Linked DNA regions of Geobacter metallireducens GS-15. The protein of the gene in region 1 interacts with the protein of each later gene in a pairwise test. Links are inferred from orthologs where the notes say so. Each region holds a gene or a part of one and is shown on either strand. Other genes may lie near its edges. The genes, in order: GMET_RS03020 and def.

What was found.
Region 2: the proteins of GMET_RS03020 (region 1) and def interact in binary tests that used the Escherichia coli proteins (3 or more experiments, as listed by UniProt). The link is inferred for Geobacter metallireducens GS-15 from one-to-one orthologs.

The regions. Positions count from the first base shown.
Region 1 is NC_007517.1:674,220-677,334, reverse strand. The notes cover bases 177-2,969. They hold GMET_RS03020 (aspartate-semialdehyde dehydrogenase), read right to left. Parts: upstream 2,187-2,969; coding sequence 1,167-2,186; downstream 177-1,166. Other genes in these bases: asd (aspartate-semialdehyde dehydrogenase), read right to left, coding at 2,190-2,969; truA (tRNA pseudouridine(38-40) synthase TruA), read right to left, coding at 349-1,083; rplM (50S ribosomal protein L13), read right to left, coding at 177-247. In the rest of the region: more of rplM, read right to left, coding at 1-176; more of asd, read right to left, coding at 2,970-3,115.
Region 2 is NC_007517.1:3,752,263-3,755,504, reverse strand. What follows is about bases 319-3,238. They hold def (peptide deformylase), read right to left. Parts: upstream 2,071-3,238; coding sequence 1,567-2,070; downstream 319-1,566. Other genes in these bases: priA (replication restart helicase PriA), read right to left, coding at 2,158-3,238; fmt (methionyl-tRNA formyltransferase), read right to left, coding at 622-1,557; GMET_RS16740 (DUF116 domain-containing protein), read right to left, coding at 319-620. In the rest of the region: more of GMET_RS16740, read right to left, coding at 1-318; more of priA, read right to left, coding at 3,239-3,242. UniProt on the Escherichia coli protein: Removes the formyl group from the N-terminal Met of newly synthesized proteins. Requires at least a dipeptide for an efficient rate of reaction. N-terminal L-methionine is a prerequisite for activity but the enzyme has broad specificity at other positions.

The DNA.
Region 1 (3,115 bases):
CCGGAAATCCGGAGTGGCTATAGTACATCTTGTCGGCGAGCTTGTTGCCGGTGAGCTGAATCTTCTCAGCATTGACCACAACGACAAAATCACCAGTGTCAACACTCGGGGTGTAGATCGGCTTTTTCTTGCCGCGGAGGATATTGGCGATCTCGGTGGCCATGCGACCGAGCACCTTGTTATCAGCATCGACCAGGAACCAGTCCCTGGTTACTTCTTCTTTCTTTGCAACCTTCGTCGTCTTCATCGAACCCTCTCAAACTGGATGGAATAAAGAGTAAAACACTTTTCTCAGCGAAGGACGGATAATACTATGGCTATCAGCAGCTGTCAACCCTAAAATATATGTCAATAATAGACTTCCATGAGGCACAGCCCCTGAGGGGGGGCTGTCGGGCCGGCAAAACGTTCTCCAGGATACCGAAACAGAAGCGCCACGTCATCGGCACTCCGCCTCCCCCGGCCAACCTCCACCAGGGTGCCAACCATGATCCGGACCATGTTGCGCAGGAATCCGGAACCCTTTACGTCAATATGGAGGAGATCCCCTTCCAGTGCCAGGTCCACGGCATCTATCCGTCGGACTGTGGTCCGCGCGGCACAACCTGCTGTGCGAAAAGAGGCGAAATCATGCTCACCGACCATATGGCTGGCCCCCTTTTCCATGGCTGCCAGATCGAGCGTCTCCCTCGCGTGCCAGACATAGTGGCGGCAAAGGGGAGAACGGCGCTCCCCCCGGTGTATGGTATAGCGGTAGTGCTTGCCTGCGGCGTCAAAGCGCGGATTAAAGCCGTCCGGAGCCTCCAGCGCTTCCATCACAGCGATATCGGGAGGAAGAAGCGCATTGAGCCCATCGGAGAAGGCCCGCATCGGCAGCCCTTTGGCAGTGGTGAAGGCGGCAACCATGCCCCGGGCGTGGACACCGGCATCGGTGCGGCCAGAGGAATGCACGCGAACCGGTTCCTTCAGCAGCCTCGCCAACGCCTCTTCGACCACCTGCTGGACAGAGATGCCGTTGGGCTGAATCTGCCAGCCCGCGTAGTTTGTGCCGTCGTACTCGAGAACAAGTTTAATGGTATGCATAAAAATCAAGGACGCCCTGGAGGGCGTCCCGCTCATGGTGACATGTTGCCATGCGTCCCGGCTGGGGGATATACGAACAGGCCCTACCTGAGATACTTTTCGATCAGAATCTCGGCGATTTGGACGGCATTCGTGGCCGCACCCTTGCGGATATTGTCCGCCACCACCCAGAGGTTGAGGCCGTTGGCGATGGACTCGTCCTCACGGATTCGCCCCACGAGGGTCAGGTCCTGGCCGGCAGCGTCGATGGCCATGGGATAGGATGACGTGGCCGGATCGTCCACCAGCTCCACCCCGGGCGCCTTTGCCAGAAGTTCGCGGGCCGTGGCCACGGTCAGCTTGTTCTCGGTTTCGATATTCACTGACTCGGAGTGGCCGTAGAAGACCGGCACTCGAACTGCAGTGGCGGTTACCCCGATGTTCGCCTCAAGAATCTTCCGGGTTTCGTGCACCATCTTCATCTCTTCCTTGGTATAACCGTTGTCACCGAAGGAATCGATCTGAGGAAGGCAGTTGAAGGCGATCTGGTGGGGGTAGGTCGCCACTTCCGGCGACTTCCCCTGAAAAAGGGTGACCACCTGTTTCTGTAGCTCTTCAATAGCTTTCTTGCCGGTGCCGGAAACAGCCTGGTAGGTGGAGACCACGATCCGCCTGATGACAGCGTGGTCGTGGAGCGGCTTCAGGGCCACCACCATCTGGATGGTGGAGCAGTTGGGGTTGGCGATGATACCCTTCTTCCGGTAGTCGGCGATGGCGTGGGGATTCACCTCGGGAACCACCAGCGGCACGTCCGGATCCATCCGCCAGGCACTGGAGTTGTCGATACAAACGGCGCCGGCAGCTGCCGCCGCGGGACAGAAATCCCGGGAACGGTCGCCGCCAGCCGAAAAGAGGGCGATGTCGATCCCCTCAAAGGAGTCGCGGGTCAGCTCTTCCACCATCACCGGCTTTCCCTTGAACTCCAGCACCTCGCCGGCGCTCCGGGCACTGGCCAGGTAGCGGATCTTCCCCACAGGGAAGTTGCGCTCTTCGAGGCATTCGATCATCTGGCCACCGACGGCGCCAGTGGCGCCGACGACGGCCACGTTCCACAGTTTTGCCATTACTTATTTCTCCACGAGGATACGGAGCATCCGGCGCAGGGGCTCGGCAGCCCCCCAGAGGAGTTGATCGCCGCAGGTGAAGGCCTGCATGTACTGGGGGCCCATCTTCATCTTGCGGACCCGGCCGATAGGGACTGTGAGAAGCCCGGATACCGCGGCGGGGGTCAGGTCGGCCAAGGTGTCGGCCTTGGTGTTGGGGACGAACTTGACCCACTGGTTGTCGTTCTTGATCAGCTCTTCAATATCGCCCAGGGGGACGTCCTTGTTCAGCTTGATGGTCAGGGCCTGGCTGTGACAGCGCATGGCGCCGACGCGGACGCAGATGCCGTCCACCGGGATCGGGGTGGTTGTGCCGAGGATCTTGTTGGTCTCGGCGAAGCCCTTCCACTCCTCCCGGCTCTGGCCGTCCTCCACCTCCCGGTCGATCCAGGGAAGGACGCTGCCAGCCAGGGGGAAGCCGAACTCTTTCGTCGGCAGGGCGTCGCCGCGCAGGGTGGCGGTCACATCCCGGTCGATGTCGAGGATGGCCGACGAGGGATTCTTGAGGAGGTCAGCCACGGAACCGTGGAGGGTTCCCATCTGGGAGAGGAGTTCGCGCATGTTGGGGGCACCGGCGCCGGAAGCAGCCTGGTAGGTCATGGAGGTGAGCCACTCCACGAGGCCGGCCCGAAAAAGCCCTCCCAAGGCCATGAGCATGAGGCTCACGGTGCAGTTGCCGCCGATGAAATCCTTTTGCCCCTTGGCCAGGGCCGCGTCGATGACGTTGCGGTTCACCGGGTCGAGGATGATGACCGCATTCGGCTCCATCCGGAGGGTGGAGGCCGCGTCGATCCAGTATCCCTGCCACCCTTGCTTGCGGAGTTCCGGGTGGACGGCCTTGGTGTAGTCGCCACCCTGGCAGGTAACGATGATGTCGAGCTTTTTCAGTT
Region 2 (3,242 bases), 3.1 Mb from region 1 along the record:
TCACGCTCGCAGGCAACTGCCAGAACGAGTTTGGGACGTTTCTCTATGATGACCTTCCGTGCCAGAGTTCCCCCTGTGGCCACGGAGATATCTATTGAGTATTTTTCGGCCAGTTCTGCCAGTCCCATGATATCGCAGCGGCCGCACCGGACGCATTTGTTGATGTTGCCGGTCACCTTGATCTCGCATTCGAAAAGCTGGAGACAGTGAGGCAGGAGTATCAAGACTCGGTCGGGTTTTACCCGGCGACGCTGGGAGAGAACCAGACTGTTATTCATGGCAATGAACGACTGGCGGATGGTGTCAATGGAGATGCCGAACGTGCGACCGATCAGTTCAATGGCCGGAAGAAGAAACTTGATGACAACACCGCGCAGAAAACGGGTGAAAAGGATATCCTTGCCGAGCGCCGAGGTCAGCACGAGCACAAGGGTGCCAAGGAGGGCTAGTAGGGACAGGCCACCAAAAACTATTCCGGCGATGCGAGGGAGGCTTGGGTGGATGTTCGCCAAGCCGGTCGTGGGAATCCACCAGAGAAGGTAGATTGCGCCGACAATCAGGAGACAAGTGACCCCCATGAGCACAATGAAAAGACGTTTTTTAGGAGTATTGTCAGGCATTTTAATGACCGAGCCGAATCCCTGGCTCCAGACGGCAACCTGCTAGGAAATCTTGAGCCGATAGCCGTTTCCTTCCTTCCAGTTGCAGTTCCTCGATTCGGAGGCTACCTGACCCGCAGCCGACGATGATCCCGTCTTTTCCGACAGCCATGATATCTCCGGGCTTGCCGCATTCAGTGGCCACCGACACCTTGTACAGCTTCAGTGTCTTGCCGTCCAGCGTGGTATACGCTCCGGGCCACGGAGTGAAGCCGCGAACGAGGTTTTTAATTTGCTGCGGCTCCTGCTTCCAGTCGATAAGGCCGTCTTCCTTCTTCAGCATCGGAGCGTAGCAGGTAAGAGCGTCATCCTGCTTTTCGCGAGTAAGGGTGCCTACCTGGAGTCTGTCCAGGGTCTCGTCGATGGTTTCAGCCCCAAGGAGGGAGAGGCGGTCGTGGAGCGACTGGGCGTCCTCGTCCGGGCCAATGGAGATGGACCGTTTGACAAGCATATCCCCCGTGTCGAGACCCGCATCCATCTGCATGGTGGTTATGCCGGTCTCGGTCTCGCCGTTGATGAGGCACCAGTTAATGGGAGCGGCCCCCCGGTAGCGTGGAAGGAGTGAGGCGTGAATGTTGATGCAGCCATGCCGAGGGATTTCGAGGAGGCTCTGGGGGAGAATCTGGCCGAAGGCGACCACCACAATCAGGTCAGGATTCAGTTCCCTGATCTGTGCGACAACCTCGGGCGCACGGACTTTCTGGGGCTGCAGGACCGGAATGCCATGCTCCTCGGCAATGACCTTCACGGGAGGCGGCACCAGTTTCTGGCCACGACCCTTGGGGCGGTCAGGTTGGGTCACGACGGCAATTACATCCTCGCCTCGCTCGATGAGTCTCGTGAGCGTGGGACAGGCGAAATCAGGGGTTCCCATGAAGATGATGCTGAGTCCGGCCATGCAGTAATCCTACCCTTCCTCAACCATGCGGCGGTATTTTTTCTTGAACATCTCCCGCTTCAGGGGAGAAAGGTGATCCACGAAGAGCATCCCTTCCAGGTGGTCTATCTCGTGCTGGAAAGCGATGGCCAGAAGCCCTTCCGCCCTATAGGTCACTTCCTCTCCATCGAGATTGAGCGCCTTAACGACAACCTTGGCGTGCCGGTGCACATTGGCGGAGTACTTGGGGACAGAGAGGCAACCCTCTTCCTCGTATGATTCCCCTTCGGTATGGACGAACACCGGGTTGATGCAGACAATCAGCTCCGGCCTTTCTTCGCGCTGAGAGACATCAATGACGATGACCCGCTGGCTTACGCCGATCTGCGGGGCGGCCAGGCCGACCCCCTGGGCGTCATACATGGTTTCGGCCATGTCGCGGACCAGTTCACGGGTCGCGTCGTTGATGACCGCAACCGGCACCGCCTTCTTTTTGAGGATCGGGTTGGGATAAGTAAGAATTGTACGCACCATGGTTCATGCACCTTCAACGATAGTTATTCGTATGAATATAGAGAGATAGGGCGAAAAAATCAAACCCTTCCTGACGGGACGGCGAAGTCACATGAGATCCACCGGGTCAACATCGATCAGGATCCGTATGCCGGAAGGAGGGGTATAGGTTCTCCGCAGACGGGCAAGGAGGCGGTGGAGCGCCGAACGTACCGGTGCCTTGAGTAGGAACTGCCACCGGTACCTCCCCCGCAGCTTCAGCAGGGGGGCGGGGGAGGGGCCGAGTATCTCGACATGTCCACCCGCTTCACGGCGCAGGGTGCGGATCTGTCCGGCAAGGCGCCTGCTCTCCTGTTCCACGGCTGATGCAGCAGTGCCGGTCAGGTAGATGGCCCCCAGGTGAACGAATGGTGGATAGCCGGTTTCCTGACGAAAGGCAAGCTCAGTCGTGTAAAACTCCTCCATGGATGCGGTTCCGGCGTGGATGAGAGCATAGTGGTCGGGATTGAGGGTCTGGATGATGACCCTCCCCGCATCCTCGCCCCGTCCGGCCCGCCCCATGAGCTGTGTCATCAGCTGATAGGTCCGTTCGGCGCTCCGGTAGTCGGGGATGTTGAGAGTTGACTCCACCGACACGATCCCCACGAGGGTGATGCCGGGGAAGTCGTGCCCTTTGGCAACCATCTGGGTGCCAATGAGGATGTCGGTCTTCCGCTCGGCCACCTTGCGCAAAATCCGTGCGTGGCCCCCTCTCCCCCGCGTTGTGTCCCGGTCCATCCGGTCGACCCGGGCTTCGGGAAAGCGTTCCCGCACAAGTTCTTCCACCTGTTCGGTGCCAAGGCCGAGGTGCGTGACCCGGGTGCTTCCGCAGTCGGGGCAGACAGAAGGGGCCGGGATGGCGTAGTCGCAGTAGTGGCAGACGTGGCGGTTCTTGCGCTGGTGATAGGTGAGGGTGACGGCGCAGTTGGGGCAGCGGAGCACGTGGCCGCACTCCTCGCAGGTGAGCCAGGTGGCAAAGCCGCGGCGGTTCAGAAAGACCAAAGTCTGCCCGCCGTTGGCCAGGTTGGCGGCCGTGGCATCGGCCAGCAGCGGGAGTATTGCATCGGCTTTTTTCCCCCGGGCATCGATAATCTCGGCATGGGGGACCGGAAGGCCATTCACCCGTTCGGGAAGGGAGAGGAGGGTGAGCTTCC